3 regions of the Stenotrophomonas sp. 93052_Sma genome follow, and region 3 is predicted to be linked to each of the others. Evidence: predicted binding sites of a transcription regulator. Region 3 holds the regulator's gene; each other region holds the start of a gene.

The links. Region 3 encodes FliA, which starts transcription of late flagellar genes. Its sites were predicted from a motif close to TAAAGTTTNNCNNNCNNNGGCCGATAA; they were not measured.
Region 1: the regulator FliA is predicted to act here: its motif matches at 2,428-2,454, upstream of ACZK2V_RS06590 (GGDEF domain-containing protein).
Region 2: the regulator FliA is predicted to act here: its motif matches at 4,785-4,811, upstream of ACZK2V_RS17160 (methyl-accepting chemotaxis protein).

Annotation. Positions count from the first base shown of each region.
Region 1 covers NZ_CM151134.1:1,400,421-1,406,173, forward strand. Annotated here, with positions in the region: partial or broken gene ACZK2V_RS06585 (MFS transporter) at 1-884, shown strand, start outside; gene ACZK2V_RS06590 (GGDEF domain-containing protein) at 980-2,395, opposite strand; partial or broken gene ACZK2V_RS06595 (TonB-dependent siderophore receptor) at 2,685-4,932, shown strand; gene ACZK2V_RS06600 (cation diffusion facilitator family transporter) at 5,113-5,753, shown strand, end outside.
Region 2 covers NZ_CM151134.1:3,639,395-3,645,147, forward strand. Annotated here, with positions in the region: partial or broken gene ACZK2V_RS17135 (catalase) at 1-290, shown strand, start outside; gene ACZK2V_RS17140 (hypothetical protein) at 313-804, shown strand; gene ACZK2V_RS17145 (alpha/beta fold hydrolase) at 814-1,554, opposite strand; gene ACZK2V_RS17150 (hypothetical protein) at 1,695-2,234, shown strand; gene ACZK2V_RS17155 (hypothetical protein) at 2,249-2,539, shown strand; gene ACZK2V_RS17160 (methyl-accepting chemotaxis protein) at 2,629-4,755, opposite strand; gene ACZK2V_RS17165 (L,D-transpeptidase family protein) at 4,991-5,753, shown strand, end outside.
Region 3 covers NZ_CM151134.1:2,188,042-2,193,794, forward strand. Annotated here, with positions in the region: gene ACZK2V_RS10250 (chemotaxis protein CheA) at 1-1,757, opposite strand, end outside; gene ACZK2V_RS10255 (protein phosphatase CheZ) at 1,760-2,365, opposite strand; gene cheY (chemotaxis response regulator CheY) at 2,365-2,757, opposite strand; gene ACZK2V_RS10265 (RNA polymerase sigma factor FliA) at 2,815-3,558, opposite strand; partial or broken gene ACZK2V_RS10270 (MinD/ParA family ATP-binding protein) at 3,555-4,440, opposite strand; gene flhF (flagellar biosynthesis protein FlhF) at 4,427-5,753, opposite strand, start outside.

The sequences.
Region 1 (5,753 bases), 790 kb from region 3:
ACGGCGCTGACCCAGGGCCTGATCGCCTATACCGCCATGCTGGCACCGCCCGAGCAGCGCGGTCGCGTGGTCGGTGTGGTGCAGGGCGGCGTGTTCATCGGCCTGCTGCTGGCGCGCGTGGTGTCCGGTACGGTGGCGGCGGCCTTTGGCTGGCAGATGGTCTACCTGTTGTCAGCGATGGTGATGGCGGGGTTGGCGGCGCTGCTGTGGCGGCGCCTGCCCCCAGTACCGGTGCCGTCGGTTCCCCCACGCTGGCGCGAGCTGCTGGGCTCGATGCTGGGCATGCTGCGCCGCGATCGAACGCTGCGCGAACGTGGGCCGCTGGCACTGCTGCTGTTTGCCGGCCTCAATGTGTTCTGGGCGGCGGCACCCTTGCCGCTCTCGGCGCCACCGCTGCATTGGTCGACCGCCGCCATCGGTGCACTGGGCCTGGCCGGGGTGATCGGTGCGCTGCTGGCGGCGCGGGTAGGGCACTGGATGGACCGTGGTTTCGCGCATCCGGTCAGCGTCGGTGCGCTGTTGTTGATGCTGGTTGCGTGGTGGCCCTTGCTGGGCCTGCCGCAGTCGCTGTCGTTGCTGCTGTTGGGCGTGATTGTGCTCGACCTGGGTGGGCAGGCACTGCACGTATCAAACCAGGCATTGCTGCTGCAGCGCCGGCTGAACAGCATGGACGCCTGGTAGCTTTGTACATGCTGTTCTATGCGGTGGGCAGTGGTGCCGGTGCAGCGGCCGGGCCGTGGATGCAGGCGCGCCATGGCTGGCCGGCGGTATGCCTGTTGGGGGCGGGCATCGCGTTGCTGGCGCTGCTCTGGTGGGCAGCGTGGCGGGTGGTGGCGGTGAAAGCAGCGGCCGGCGGCCGTATCGGTAGTGCCGGCTGTCAGTAGAGTCGACTGTCAGTCGACTGCTCTTCGCCCTGCGTGCGAAAAACCCCGCGGTGCGCGCGATAGTCGACCCGCGGTCGACTCTACCTGTCCTGCCGTCATCGCTGCAGTGCGCGCCGTCCCGGCGCTTCCTGCAGGTCCGCACTGGCCACCACCACGCGGTTGCGGCCGCTGCGCTTGGCCTCGTACATTGCCGCGTCGGCACGGGCCATCAGCCGCTCGTAGTCCGGATGGCCGTCGTGGCCGGCCACGCCGATGCTGGCGGTCAGTGCCAGCACCTGGCCGTTGGCCAGTGCCACCGGCGACTGTGCGATCTGCCGCCGCAGGCTCTCGGCGATCACGGTCGCCTGCGATTCGCTGGCAGCCACCAGTACCACCACGAATTCTTCGCCGCCATAGCGGAACAGGTAGTCGCTGCCGCGCGTGAGCTGGCCGAGCAGGCCGGCGACGTGCTGCAACGCGCGGTCGCCGGCATCGTGGCCGTGGCCATCGTTGATTGCCTTGAAGTGATCCAGGTCGAGCAGCAGCAGCGAGAATGGTGTGCGGTTGCGTGTGGCCAGCTCGATTTCCCGGCGCAGCACGGTGGGCAGGAAGCGACGGTTGAGCAGGTTGGTCAGCGCGTCGCTGCCGGCATCCAGTTCGCCGATGCGCTCGAACAGCAGTGTCATCAGGGTGCGGATGGCGGCCAGGTCCTCGCGGATGGCCGGCAGCACCGCCAGTCGCTGCGCCGGAGCATCGCCGCTCGCGCGCTGCAGGTGGCCATCAATGCGGGCCATCAACTGGCCCACCTGCTGCGTTTCGCTGCTTTCGCCGAAGCTGGGGATGCCCTTGTGGGTGAACCACAGGCCGAACTCCGAGGTAGCCAGGCTGGCGTTGTCGCTGGCCTGCACGTGGCCGGCCAACGCGTAGAGCAGGGCGTTTTCCCAGTCCAGCAGCAGTGCGCGCTGGCGCTCGCGTTCGGTACCAACGTTCTGTACCAGCGAGAACAGCCGGTAGGCGGCGTCGGCACGGGTGGAGCGCTCGCGCGCGTGGGTGTAGGCCAGGGTCATGCCTTCCATGGCGATGTCCATGATCGCGCTGAGGCAGTCGATGGCGGCAAATGCGGTGTCGCTGTCCGGTGCATCGTCGCGCAGGCGCACGAACAGTTCGTGCTTGAGCACACGCGCACCGCGGGTAACCAGGTCGACCGGAATGCCGACGCGGGCGTGCACGTCGCCGATGATCCGCTGCGAGGCCACGGTGTTGGCGATGCCGCTGGCATCAGTGGTCAGCAGCTGCGCCAGCCAGCGCTGCATGGCCGGCTGCAGGCGCTGCTTGACCTGGTCGTGGGACAGAAAACGGCGCGCACGGGTGTCCTGCAGCAGTACTTCGTAAAAGCGCTGGGCCAGCGCGGGTGGGGCATCGGTAGCAGCGGCCTTGAGCAGCGCGGTGGCGGCAGGGCCGGCCTGCAGCAGGCACTGCTGCCAGGCCTCGGCCAGCGGCTGGCTGGCATCGTCCAATTGGGGTGGTTCCACGTCGATCTCTGACTGCGTACGGCAAACCACGGGTATCGGCCGCGGCGGCATACGGTTGATGGCGGGTTAGCCGGCCAGTTTACGCGCGGTGCAGGGTTGCACGGTGCGCAAACCACATCGGCGCCGCTGCGGTAATGAGTGAACGCATTTGAGAATCAATCGCATTGATGGGAGAATGCGCGCACGGAACGGGCTGCAGGTGCCTGCTGCAGGACTGCTCCGCCTCCCCCTCGTCGTTGCCTCAAGCCCTTTGCCAGAGGCCCCGTAGCCCTGCCAGAAGGTCCTGATCATGTCCCCTGCCGTTGTCCTTTCGCCGCGCCCGCTGGCGCTTGCCGTTGCCGCCCTGCTGGCCGGCAGCGCTCTGACCGCCCACGCCGAAACCGACGCCACCGATATCGACACGGTGCACGTCACCGCCTCGCAGATCGCGCGCCAGGCCCTGGGTACCTCCACCATCACCGCAGAGGACATCGCCAGGCGCCCGCCGGCCAACGACATCGCCGAGCTGCTGCGCACCATGCCCGGCGTCAACCTGACCGGCAACAGTGCCTCGGGCCAGTACGGCAACAACCGCCAGATCGATCTGCGTGGCATGGGCCCGGAAAACACCCTGATCCTGGTCGACGGCAAGCGCATCGGTGCGCGTGACGCCGTGCGCATGGGCCGCAGCGGTGAGCGCAATACCCGCGGCGATACCAACTGGGTGCCGGCGGAAATGATCGAGCGCATCGAAGTGCTGCGTGGCCCTGCAGCGGCACGTTATGGCTCGGGTGCTTCCGGTGGCGTGGTCAACATCATCACCAAGCGCCCGACCGGCGACCTGACCGGCGCGGTCGACCTGTATGGCCTGGTGCCCGAGCACAGCGCCGAAGGCGGCAGCGAGCGCGTCGGCCTGCAGCTGAGCGGGCCGATGACCGACACCCTGTCGTTCCGCCTGTACGGCAATCTCAACAAGACCGACGCCGATTCGCTGGAACTCAATCGTGACTTCGCGACGAATCCGAACGCGGTGCCGCCGGCCGGTCGCGAGGGCGTCAAGAACCGCGATGTCAACGCGCTGCTGCGCTGGGACGTGACCGCCAACCAGGTGGTCGAATTCGAAGCCGGCACCAGTCGCCAGGGCAACATCTATGCTGGCGACCGCGCGGTCAGCACCACCGGTACCTCGACACCGATCGATCTGGGGGCGTTGGCCGAGCAGCAGGCCGAGACCAACCGCATGTACCGCAACACCGGCGCGATCACCCATCGCGGCCGCTGGGGTGATGTGACCTCGCGGGTAACGGCTGCAGTGGAGGCGGTGAACAACTCGCGCATCAACGAAGGCCTGGCCGGTGGCCCGGAGGGCAGCTTCAACGGCACCGACTGGTCGACCTCGCGCCTGCGCAACTACCAGCTGGACGGCGAAGTCAGTTTCCCGACCACGCTGGGTGGTGCCGAGAACATCTGGACGCTGGGCTTTGAATACCTGGACAGCCGCCTGACCGACCCGTACTCGATGAGCCAGTCCAGCAGCAGCGGCGGCGGCATCCCGGGGCTGTCGGCCGATCGCGCACGCGGCAAGTCCGACGCGCAGACCACCGCCGTGTTCGTGGAAGACAACATCTACCTGGGCGAGCGCTGGATCGTCACCCCGGGCCTGCGCTTCGACCACCACAGCCAGTTCGGCAACAACACCAGCCCCAGCCTCAACGCGCAGTTCCGCATCAACAGCGACTGGGTGGTGAAGGGCGGTATCGCCCGTGCATTCAAGGCGCCGAACCTGTACCAGTCGAATCCGGACTATCTGTATTACACCCGGGGCAATGGCTGCCCGAATGCACTGCCGAGCCTGGGCGCCGGCTGCTACATGCGCGGCAACTCGGACCTGAAGGCGGAAACCAGCCTGAACAAGGAACTGGGTATCGAGTGGGCACCGCAGAGCGGCTGGCAAGCGTCGTTGACCTACTTCCACAACGACTACAAGGACAAGATCCAGGCCGGGTACAACCAGATCGGGCTGACCGCCGACACCAAGGGCCGCATCTTCCGCTGGGAGAACGCACCCAAGGCGATCGTGCAGGGTCTGGAAGGCAACCTGGTGGTCCCGCTGCTGGGCGAGCAGGGCAACCGCCTGAAGTGGAGCAACAACTTCACCTACATGGTGGAGAACGAGAACAAGAGCACCGGCCAGCCGCTGTCGGTAATTCCGAAGTACACCGTCAACACGATGCTGGACTGGCAGGCCACCGACAAGCTGTCGCTGCTGCTGACCGGCACCTTCTACGGCAAGCAGAAGCCGGCCACCACCAACATCAACAATGATCCGCGCTGCACCGGCACCTGCGATCCGTCGATCGCGCTGCAGGACCGTGGTGCGTACAACATCTGGGGCGTGAGCGCGCTACAAGGTGACCGAGACGGTCAGCTTCGGTTTCGGCGTGAACAACCTGGCCGACAAGCGCCTGTTCCGCGAGGCCAACAGCAGCGATGCCGGCGCGGCGACCTACAACGAGCCGGGCCGCGCGTACTGGGCCAGCCTGCGCTTCGGGTTCTGACCGCAGGCGGACGTCGGTCCGCTGCGTCCGCCAGGCGTGGCCTGGCGTTGCCGGCCGCGCTCCGGTAGCGCCGGGCCATGCCCGGTGAGGGACCGCGTGGCCTGCAATGTTATAAACACCGTGATAGTTTCCCAACGCCCTCCGGCGTAGCCTGCCTCCCATCGCAAAGGAGCTGTTGCCATGGGCCACGACCACGATCACCTGCCATCCGAGATCCGCCACGAGAAACCCTTGTGGTGGGCGCTCGGCCTGACCTCCACCTTCCTCGTCGTCGAGGTGGTGGGCGCGTTCTGGACCAACAGCCTGGCGCTGCTGTCCGACGCGGCGCACATGGCTACCGACGCTTTAGCGCTGATGATCGCGCTGGTCGCGGTGCGGCTGAGCCGGCGCCCGCCGGACGCGCGCCGCACCTACGGCTATGCACGCCTGGAAGCGCTGGGCGCGATGATCAATGGCGCGATGCTGTTCGTGGTCGCCGGCTATATCCTGTGGGAGGCCATTGGACGTTTCCGCGAGCCGCAGGAGATTGCCTCGTCGGGCATGCTGGTGATTGCCGCGGCGGGCCTGGTCATCAACCTGATCTCGATGCGCCTGCTGCAGGCCGGCAGCGGCGAGAGCCTCAACGTGAAGGGTGCCTACCTGGAAGTGTGGGCAGACATGCTCGGCTCGGTGGCCGTGATTGCTGGCGCGCTGTTGATCAAGTGGACCGGCTGGAAGCCGATCGACCCGATCCTGGCGGTGCTGATCGGCCTGTGGGTACTGCCGCGCACCTATGTGCTGATGCGCGAAGCGATCAACGTGCTGCTGGAAGGCGTGCCCAA
Region 2 (5,753 bases), 1.5 Mb from region 3:
ATGGGCAACTGGCCGGCACGCCATCGGCCGTGTTCGATGCGGTGGCCGTGGTGCTGAGCGTAGAGGCATCAAAGGCGTTGTCGAAAGAGAGCGCTGCCCTTGAGTTCGTCAGCCAGGCGTGGGCGCACCTGAAGGCCATCGCCAGCGATGCGGGCGGCCAGACGCTGCTGAAGGCGGCAAGGGTCGGCAACGACGCCGGCATCGTCGAAGCGGAAGACGCCAAGGCATTCCTGGCGACGGCCGCCACCCGCCAGTGGGCACGCGAACCCAAGCTGCGCCTGCTGGCCTGACTACAACAACAGGAGAACTGTCATGCCCCGTGGTGACAAATCCGCATACTCCGATAAACAGAAGCGCCAGGCCGAGCACATCGAGGAAAGCGAGCGCGAGCGCGGTGCCAGCGAAGGCACGGCCGAGCGCATTGCCTGGGCGACCGTGAACAAGCAGGATGGTGGTGGCAAGCGTAGCGGCAGCGCGCGCAAGGGTACGAAGAAGGCGACCACCAAGAAGGCGGCCAAGAAGGCGCCTGCCAGAAAGTCGGGCACAAAGAAGGCCACGACCAAGGCGACGGCGGCGAAGAAGGCACCTGCGAAGAAGACGACAGCCAGGAAGGCGGCGGCAAAGAAGGCACCGGCTCGCAAGACAGCCACAAAGAAAACCGCAGAGAAGACAGCGGCGAAGAAGGCCGGTACAGCCGCCTCGCGCAGTGCTGCAGCGAAGAAGGCGGCGAAGACACGTGCGGCGAAGAAGACCGTGCGCAAGGTGGCGGCGAAGAAGGCCGCGCGTACCCGCGCGCGCGGCTGAGTCCTTCGATCAGGGCGACAGCGTCCTCATCCACGCGGCAACTTCGGCTGCGGCTGCGTCAGCGCGTGCCTGCAGCAGCAGATGCGGTCCTTCCAGCGAAACATGCCGGGCATCCGGCAAAAGGGCCTGCAGTTCTGCCACACTGGGCGGCCACAGCAGGCGGTCATGGCACGCGTGCAGGCACAGCGTCGGCACGTCGATTGCCGGCAGCAATGCGCGTACGTCGACGCGCAGGGTCGCTGCGGCGCGTTGCCGCAATGTGGCCGCCGGAATCCGGGCCAGCACATCGCGCAGCATCGACAGGTGCTCGCGGGTGCGCCACCGCCCCAGCAGCAGGCGCGCCAGCAACGCCACGGGAGGCAGAGGCCAGGCCGGCGTCAGCAGGGCTGCGCTGGCTGCCGGCAATGGCACCGGCCGACGCGCAAAGGTCGCGGCAAGCACCAGTCCGCGCAGCCCGGCGGGCTGTCGCGTGGCCAGTTCAACCGCCAACGGGCCCGAGAAGGACTCGGCAAGCAGGATGAAGGGATGGCCGGGCAGCTGCGACCACAGCCGTTGGGCCAGCGTGGCGTGATCCTGCCCTCCCTGCGCAGGCAGCGTAATCGCCTGCGTCGTCAGCCCATGAGCCTGGAGTGCTGACAGAAACGGGATCGACAGCCTGCCGGAGCCATCCAGCCCGGGCAGCATCAGCACGTGCTGCGGCGTGGGTGATGCTGAATCACAGCCCGGCTTTTCCTCGCTCCCGATTCCCATGTCACCTCCTTTGCTGGCAAGCATCGCCCACATCGGCAGGCAGCGGCACCTCTGCTCCGGCTCTCCTGCTGCTTTCCCGGTCAAGGTTGAGCGATACTGCCCGCTCTGCCGCGGGACGCGGCTGCCAAGGAGAGCCTCTGATGCGATGGACCTACGCGCTGGCCATGATGGCCATGATGCTGCCACTGAACAGTTCCGCCAACGATGGCTGGATAAACGGGGCAGGCAAGGCGATGCCGGAGACCGATGCCATGAAATCCAGCGGTGGCTTTGCGGCATCGCTGCTGGTCACCTCCGATGCCGACTGGCAGGCCAAGTGGGAGACCCCGCCAGAGACCACTCCCGGTTTTACCCAGGCCGACGAAGTCCACCCGGGCGGTGAATTGTTCCTGCTGACATTCCTGTCCAACCCGCAACTGGATGAGAACCGCGTACCCAAGGTGCACTGCGATCTGCGCATGCTGCGCCCGGACGGCACTACCAGCATCGACGAACGCGATGTTCCCTGTTTCACCGCTGCCCTGCCCGGCCCGCCAACCCTGTTGTACATGACCAACCTGCACCTGAAGTTCGTGGCCGAGGCCAGTGATCCGAAAGGCACGTGGACTGCGCAGGTGGTGGTCAGGGATCTGCTGCGGAATGTGAGCCTGCCTCTGCAGGCTCACTTCGACGTCCGTTGAACGGAGGCATGCGGATGAAGATGCGGCGATTACTGAGCTGGACCGGTCTTGCGCTTTGCGTGGTCTACCTGCTGTTGACCGCATGGCTGGTTCACGGCGCGCAGTCGGACGCGGACCCGAAGGGGGCCTATATCCTGATGTCGCTCCCCATCACCCTGCAGTCTGCTGCACTCGATGCCATCGGCGCAGGCAGCCTGCTGTACGGCAAACCTTGGTCGACCGCGTATGCAGTACTGGTTCCGCCAACACTGCTGTTGCTGTACGCAGCCGGCTGGCTGATCGAACGCGCCGCGGGCGGCCGCTAGCCAGCGGCACCGACCGGTTGCGTGCATGCGGTGCCCTGCATGCGGGGCATCGCATGCAGGGCGTCATCCAACATCCAGTCGCAGGTTGCTTACGCCGCCTGCGCAGGCACGATGGGCATGCGCGCGCCCTGCTCCACCTTGAACACCGCCACCGACGTGGTCAGCGCATGCGCCTGTTCCTCCAGCGCGCGGCTGGCGGCAGTGGCTTCTTCCACCAGCGCAGCGTTCTGCTGGGTCACCTGGTCCATCTGCACCACCACCTGGTTGACCTGCTCGATACCGGCGGCCTGTTCCTTGCTGGCCGCTGCGATGTCGCTCATCAGCTGCGTGGTGCGCGAGCTGGCCTGGGCCACGCGGGCGATCGCGGCTTCCGATTCAACGGTCACCGCCAGGCCACTCTTCACCTTGGCAGCAGCGTCTTCGATCAGCTCCTTGATCTCCTTGGCGGCGACACCGGCACGCTGTGCGAGCGTACGTACCTCGCTGGCGACCACGGCAAAACCACGGCCCTGCTCACCTGCACGCGCGGCTTCAACCGCAGCATTCAGCGCCAGGATGTTGGTCTGGAACGCGATGCCGTCGATCACGGTGGAGATTTCCGAGATGCGTGCCGAGGACTGATCGATCTCACCCATCACCGACGCCATCTGCGCCATCGCCTGCTCGGTTTCGCGTACGGCGGCACCGGCGGCATGCGCTTCACTGTCGGCCTGACGAGCGAGCTCGGCATTCTGGCGCACAGTCGAGGTCAGTTCCTCCATCGATGCGGCGGCTTCTTCCAGGTTGGCGGCCTGCTGCTCGGTGCGGCGCGACAGGTCGTTGTTGCCGGCAGCCAGTTCCTGCGCCGCGTTGTTGATGCTGTCGGCGGCCACCTGGATGCCACGCACGATGCCGGTCAGCTGCGCGGTGGTGGTGTTGGCGTCGTCACGCATGCGGGCGAATACACCGTCGTACTCGCCGTCCATGCGTGCAGTCAGGTCGCCGTGCGAGATCGCACGCAGCACATCGGAGACATCAGCGATGCTGGCCTGCGAACTGGCCATCATGCCGTTGAGATGCTCGACCATCGCCTTGAACTGGAACTGGAACGCAGCGGCATCGCCACGCATGCTGAAATCACCGGCGCGCGCGGCCCGGGCCAGTGCATCGATCTGCGCGTTGATCGCCATCAGGCTCTGCTTCACTGCCGCCAGAGTGCGGGTCAGAGTGCCCTTCTCGCCCGGGTAGTCCGGCAGGTCGCGGCTGAGGTCACCGATGGCGTAACGCTGCATCACTTCAGCCATCAGCAGTTCCACCTGCACGTGCGATTCGACCAGGCTGTTGGTGGCCTGCACCATGCGGCCGAAATCGCCGGGGAAAGCGCTGGCGTCCATGCGGTAGCGGATCGCACCCGCCTCGTGCTGTTCGGCCATCTGCAGCTGTGCGCCGATCGCCGCCTGCACGCTCTGCCGCACGCTGGCCATGGCTTCACCCAGCTGGGTCAGTTCATCGCGGCCGCCAAGGCGGAACTCCTGGTCCAGCTGGCCCTTGGACAGGCGTTCGGCCAGGTTCACCGCGCGGGCCAACGGGCCGGTCAGGCTGCGGCCGATCATCACCGAGGCACCGATGCCCACCAGCAGCGCGACGCCGCCCAGCACCAGCAGCTGCAGCAGGCTGCGCTCGCCCAGGCGGATCGCCTCGGCGGCCGCCTCACGGCTTTCCTTCTCTTCGAAGTCCACGCCATCGGACAGCGCCTTGTTCCAGCCGTTGGCGGCTTCCTGCACCGGGCCCAGGGTCAGCGCCACGGCGCCCGGGTAGTCGCCCTGCTCCATCAGTTCGCTGGTCTGCTTGTTGAGCGGGCGCGCAATGGCACGCTTGGCGGCGATGGTTTCGGCAATGGCCTTGCCGTCGGCGTCGCTGGGCAGCGCCTGATAGGCGGTCCAGCTGGCCTCGTAGCGCTTCACCAGATCGGCGATGCGCTGCTCGTCGTGGCCACGGTCGTCGCCCTGGCGGATCAGCATCTCGCGACGCACCACCATCATCTGGTTGTTGGCATCGAGCATCTGCGACAACAGGCGCACCTTGGCTACGCTGACGTCGACCACCTGCTGCATCGCGCGCTTCTGCACGACACTGGCGGTGGCGCCGGTGGCCACCACGGCGGCAACCAGCAGCAGCAACAGGCCAAAGCCCAGCCCAAGACGCCAGGCAACCCTGACGTTCCTCAAGTAGTTCATGGGGATATCCAAAACGGGGGGATGCGCCCTTATCGGCGGCCCGGCAGGCAATCTTGATCGCCGTCCGTCGACGGCGTCGGCCACCGTTCACCTTGGTGAGCCCCCTGCGCAGCAGCACCTGCGCGCTGGACACGGCTGCAATACCCATGGCTGCTCATGCGGGCATCAGATCCCTTTCACGGTGGCTCGGCGGCTGCTGCGGGCAAGGTGGTGGCGTGACCTGCTGGAGATCCCAATGCCATTACCCGTGTCCCGATCCACCCTGCTCGCTCTCTCGCTGCTGGCGTCGCCAGCCTTCGCGCAGGCGCCGCCGCCCCACCTGCCCGCACCCATTGCCGAAACGGCCGGACCGGACACCGCACCCCACTCCGCGCTGCACGCCCAGGTGCTGCTGGATCGCGCGAACTTCTCCCCTGGCCAGATCGACGGCGAAGTGGGCAGCAACCAGCGACGCGCGGTGTCGGGTTTCCAGGCAGCGCATGGGCTGGACGTAACGGGCGAACTGGACGACACCACCTGGAAGGCCCTGCAGGCCGATACCGTTGGGCCGCTGGCCAGCTACACGCTGACTGCTGAGGATGTCGCCGGTCCGTTCCAGGCCACTCCGAAAGGGCCCGCCGCCCAGGCCAAGCTCACATCGCTGGGCTACGGCAGTGTGGAAGAAGCCCTCGGCGAGCGCTTCCATGCCTCCCCTGAGCTGATGAAGGCGCTCAATCCCGGCGTGGACCTGACCAAGGCTGGCAGCCGCATCCAGGTACCCAACATCGCACTGGCCGCATTGCCAAAGGCGGCGAAGATCGTGGTCGACAAATCCGACTCCACGCTGCAGCTGCTGGATGCGCAGGGCAAGGTGAGCGCACAGGTGCCGGTGTCGTCGGGCAGCCAGCACGACCCGTTACCGATCGGCGAATGGAAGATCCTGGGCGTTTACCGCGACCCGCCGTTCCACTACAACCCGAAACTGTTCTGGGATGCCCGCAGGGGCGAAAAGAAGGCCA
Region 3 (5,753 bases):
AGGCCGCGCAGCGCTTTCGGCAGCGGCTTGATGACCACTTCCTCACGCCCGCGTACCTGGTCCACGACCAGCCCGAAGCGCGCTTCGCCAGCCTGCAGCACCACGATGGTCAGCAGGGGCGAGGCGGCCGGTGTCACATCCAGCCACTGGCGCAGATCGACCAGCGGCAGCGTGTGCGAGCGGCGGTCGAGCACGGCACGGCCATCGAACCAGCCCAGCGAGGTGCGCGGCGCGTGCAGCACTTCCATCACGCGGGCCAGCGGCAGCGCATAGACGTCCTCGCCGGCCTGCACCAGCAGGGTCGGCAGGATCGCCAGGGTCAGCGGCACGCGGATCAGGAAGCGGCTGCCACGGCCCAGCTCCGACTGGATCTGGATCTGGCCGCTCAGTTCGCGGATGCGTGACTGCACCACGTCCATGCCGACGCCACGACCGGAGATGTCGGTGACCTGCTGCTTGGTCGAGAAGCCGGGCAGGAACACCAGGTGCAGGCACTCCTCGCTGCTCAGGCGCGCGGCGGCTTCCGGATCGATCAGGCCCTTCTCGCGCGCCTTGGCACGCAGCTTTTCCGGGTCGATGCCGGCGCCATCGTCCTGCACTTCGATGCTGACGTAGTCGCCTTCCTGCTGTGCGGACAGGCGCACATGGCCCATCCGTGGCTTGCCCTGTGCCTCGCGCAGGTCGGGCATTTCCACGCCATGGTCGATGGCGTTGCGGACCAGGTGCACCAGCGGGTCGGCCAGCGCTTCGACCAGGTTGCGGTCGAGCTCGGTCTCCGCGCCGATCAGTTCCAGGTCCACTTCCTTCTTCAGCGAGCGGGCGACGTCGCGGGCAACCTTGGGGAAGCGCGAGAACACCTTGCCCACCGGCTGCATGCGGGTGCGCATCACTGCCGACTGCAGGCGGGCGGTGGCGATATCCAGCGTGGACACGGCGCGGTCCAGCTCTTCATCGCGCAGGCGTGCACGCAGGGTCTTGAGCCGATTGCGTGACAGCACCAGTTCGCCGATCAGGTTGACGATCGCGTCCAGGCGCTTGGTGTCCACGCGCACGGTATGTTCGGCCTCGGCCAGCGGCTTGGCGGCCGGCTTCGCCACCGGTGCCGGTGCGGCGACCGGGCGCGGCGCTGCGATCGGTGCCGGTGCCACCACGGCCGCAGGCTTGGTGCCCGGTGCGGCGCCACCGTGCAGCTGGTCGAGCAGGGCTTCGAACTCGTCTTCGCTGATCAGTCCGTCGTCGGCCTTCTTCGCTGGCGCGACCGCGGTCGGCGCGTTGCCACCATGCAGCTGGTCGAGCAGCGCCTCGAATTCGTCGTCGGTGATCAGGTCGCTGCCACCCGCGGTGGGTGCTGCTGCGGCGGCGGGTGCAGCCACGGCACCGCCGTGCACGTCGAACTGTGCGATCAGGTCCGGCGGCGCATAGCCCGGCTCGGTGCCGGAGGAAACCGCGTCCAGCATCGACTGCAGGTAGTCCAGCGATTGCTGGGCCGCGTCGAAGTGGTGGGCCTGCAGCACGGCCTGGCCGGCACGTGCGGCGCCCAGCGCCTCTTCAGCGGCATGGCACAGCTCTACCATGGCGGTGACGCCGAGGAAGCCGGCGCCGCCCTTGAGCGTGTGGTAGCCGCGGAACACCGCGTTGAGCTGGTCGCTGTCCTGCGGTGCCTGCTCCAGCGACACCAGCTGTTCGCCGAGGCGATCCAGGATCTCCTGCGCCTCGATGATGAAATCGGCAGTGATGTCGTCGGATACCGCGCTCATGCTTACAGCCCCAGATCCGACAACAGGTCGTCGGCGTCGTTCTGCGAGACCGCGTGGCGGTCCAGTCCCTTCAGTGCCGGCCCGGCCAGTTCCGGGTCGGTGCGATGCTGTTCCGGCGGCAGGCCGAGCGCGCCGAAGCCTTCGTGCACGCGGCGGACGATGCCGACCACGCGACGGATGATCTGCCCGGTCAGGTCCTGGTAGCTCTGGGTCAGGGCGATCTCGGTCAGGTTGTGGCGGATGCGCTCGAGCTGCGCGTCCTGGCCCGGCTGCAGGCCTTCAGCGCGCAGCTGTTCGGTCAGGCTGCGGCATTCCTCGGCCAGGTCCAGGGTGCGGTGCGTGGCCTGTTCGGTCATCGCCACCACGTGGTCCAGTCGCGCGCAGGCGTCGTCCAGTTCGCCGGCTTCGCTCGGCACGGTCGGCAGTTCGCCCAGCGCCTGTCCCAGCTCGCGGGCCAGCCGCGAGAGGCCGCTCATCATCGGCTGCGTGCGCAGCGCGACCAGCCCGTCGATGCGCTGCCGCCAGGCGGCCTCGTCACCGGATTCGAGCGCGTCCAGGGCCTCCTGCAGGCGCAGGGCGAGGGCGTTCTTGTCGACCGTGGTATCCATCAGGCGCTGGCCGCCAGGCGTTCGAAGATCTTGCCGAGCTTCTCTTCCAGCGTCTGCGCGGTGAACGGCTTGATGATGTAGCCGTTCACACCGCTCTGGGCGGCTTCGATGATCTGCTCGCGCTTGGCTTCTGCCGTGACCATCAGCACCGGCAGGGTCTTCAGCTTGGCATCGGCACGGATCGCCTTGAGCAGCTCGATGCCGGTCATCACCGGCATGTTCCAGTCGGTGACCACGAAATCGAACGGCTGGCTCTGCAGCAGCGACAGCGCGGCATGCCCGTCCTCGGCTTCGGCGGTATTGGTGAAGCCCAGATCGCCCAGCAGGTTCTTGACGATTCGACGCATGGTCGAGAAGTCGTCGACGATCAGGATGCGCATGTTCTTGTTCAAAGCAGAATTCCTTTGTTGTTCATTCCGGACGACCGGGGGCAGCCGCCTCGGGGATGTTCATTCTTCGAGGCCTGCGTCGGCAGCCTCGAACAGCTTCAGCCGGCCACGCAGGCGCAGTACCGCCTGGCCGTGGATCTGGCAGACCCGCGACTCGCTCACGCCGAGCACCGCGCCGATCTCCTTCAGGTTCAGTTCCTGCTCGTAGTACAGCGAGAGCACCAGTTGTTCGCGCTCGGGCAGGTGGCCGATGGCCTTGCCCAGCTCGCGACCGAACTCGCCGCGCTCCAGTACCTGCTGCGGGGTCGGCCCGCCCTGGGCGACGGTGTCCAGCTCGCCCTGGTCCTCGATGCGCGATTCCAGGCTCAGCACCTGGCCACGTGCAGCGTCTTCCATCAGCCGCAGGTACTCGGGCAGCGGCATCTCCATCGCGGCGGCCACTTCAGTGGCGCTGGCGGCACGGCCACTGCTCTGTTCCAGGCGGCGGATGGTGGCGGCGGCATCACGTGCACGCCGGTGCACCGAGCGCGGGACCCAGTCACCACGGCGGATCTCGTCGATCATCGAACCACGGATGCGGATCGAGGCGTAGGTCTCAAAAGAAGCACCCTGGTCGGCGTCATAGCTGCGCGAGGCTTCGATCAGTCCCATCATGCCGGCCTGGATCAGGTCGTCGACCTCGACACTGGCCGGCAGGCGCGCGGCCAGGTGGTGGGCGATGCGCCGCACCAGGTCCGAATGCTGGGCGATGACTTCGTTCGCCGCCGAGCGCTGCACTTCCCTGTACTGGGCTGCGCCTTTCATGCCGTCACCCCACGCTGCTTGAGGATGCGTTCGAGGAAGAACTCGACGCCGCCACGCGGTTCGGTCGGCGCCTGCCAGCGCGGTACGGCGCGCGATCTCGGTGATCGCCAGCGCCGCCGGGCTGGACGGATAGGCCTTCACCACCGGCTGCTGGCGCTGCACCGACAGGCGCAGCCAGTCATCCTGCGGCACGCAGCCCAGGTAGTTCAGCGAGACATCGGCAAGGAACTTCTCGCAGACGCGGGTCAGCTTTTCGTACAGCACGCGGCCCTCGTTCGGGTCGCGCACCATGTTGGCCACCACCTGGATGCGGTCCACGCCGCGCTCGCGCGACAGCACCTTGATCAGTGCGTAGGCGTCGGTGATCGAGGCCGGCTCGTCACAGACCACCACCACGGTGTCCTGTGCGGCCTGGCAGAAGGTCAGCACGCCATCGGTGATGCCCGCGGCAGTGTCCACCACCATGATGTCCAGCTCGCGCTCCAGTTCGGAGAACACGTTGACCAGGCCAACGTGCTCGGCCGGGGCCAGCTCGGCCATGTGGCGGCGGCCGGATGCGGCCGGGACCACCAGCACGCCGTTGGGGCCTTCGACGATGACGTCATCCAGCGTGCAGCGGCCGGCGACCAGGTCGGCCAGCGTAAAGGTGGGGTTCAGCCCCAGGATCACGTCGATGTTGGCCAGGCCGAGGTCGGCGTCCAGCAGCAGCGTGCGCTTGCCCATGCCAGCCAGTGCCACGGCCAGGTTGGCCGACACATTCGTCTTGCCCACGCCGCCCTTGCCGCCAGTGACTGCAATGGTGCGCACAGGGCCGAGCGGCTCGCTGCGGGTGGCCGACAGCGGGAAGGTCTTGGTCAGCTTGGCGTACTCACGCGACGGCATGGTTCAACTCCGGGTTGCAGGGCATATCGGCCGCGCGGCGCAAATCTTCAAGGCGAAGTACAAGATTGGCTGCACTGGCCCGGTGCAGGTCCTCCGGGACGTCCTGGCCATCGGTCACCCAGGTGATCGGCAGGGCATGATCCACGGCCACCGACAGGGCGTTGCCGAAGCGGCCGGTCTCGTCCAGCTTGCTCAGTACCAGGCCCTGCAGGTTGGCGGCGCCGAAGCGGCGGACCACCTCGTCCATGTCGCCGAAGCTGGTGTTGGCCGGCAGCACCAGCAGGGTGCGGACCTGGCAGGCGGCACGCAGCCACTGCAGCTGGGCGGCCAGGGCGCGGTCGCGCGGGCCCAGGCCGGCGGTGTCGATCAGCACCAGCTTGTAGTCCTTCAGGCGTTCCAGCAGCTGGTCCAGATCGGTGCCGCTGTTGGCCTCGTGCACCGCGATGCCGAGCTGGCGGCCGTAGCCGTACAGCTGCTCGCGGGCACCGATGCGGGTGGTGTCGGTGGTGACCAGGGCCACGTCACGCGGCGCGTGCTTCTCGGCGAAGCGCGAGGCCAGCTTGGCGATGGTGGTGGTCTTGCCGGCGCCGGTCGGGCCGACCAGTGCGATCACACCGCCTTCTTCCAGCGGGTCGACCGGGGCGATCGGCAGCTTGCGCGAAATCAGCCCCAGCATCAGGCCGCGGCCTCGATGGGCCTCGGTCTCCAGCGGGATCTGCATGGCCACGTCGCGGGCCAGGCCGGCATCGAAGCCATACTCGTCCATCAGGTCCAGCGCGGTGGCGCGCACCGGGCAGCCGCGCAGGCGCTCGTCGGTGAAGCGGTTCATCTCGCGCTCGATCACATGGCGCATGCCGGCCACTTCCTGGCGCAGCTGGCGGATCTCGGCGTCGTCCTGGGCCACCAGGGTCAGTGCCGGGGCTGGGGCCAGCACGGGGGCAGCGCCGGTTTCGTCGCTGGCTTCGACCGGTGCCGGTTCGCTGGCGACGATCCCGGGTTGCGCTTCGGTCACGGCAGCGGTCGGCAGCGGCGGCGGCTGCACGGCCGACGCCGCGCTTTCGTGATGCGTCTCGTGCGGCGGGTCGATCTGGAAGCGGGCGCGGTTGGCCGGTGCGGCGGTGCTGGGCGCCGGTGCGACGATGGCTTCGGCGAACGGAGCGAAGATCTGATCCGGCAGCGCCGGTTCGTTGACGGCGGCGCGTGCCAGGGTGGCGGCGAAGCCGGTGCTGCCGCGGGTCGGCACGATCTCGTCGGCGCTGTCCAGGGTGCGGCCGGTGGCGCCGACCGCAGCGCGGGCGAGGGCAGCCACGGCC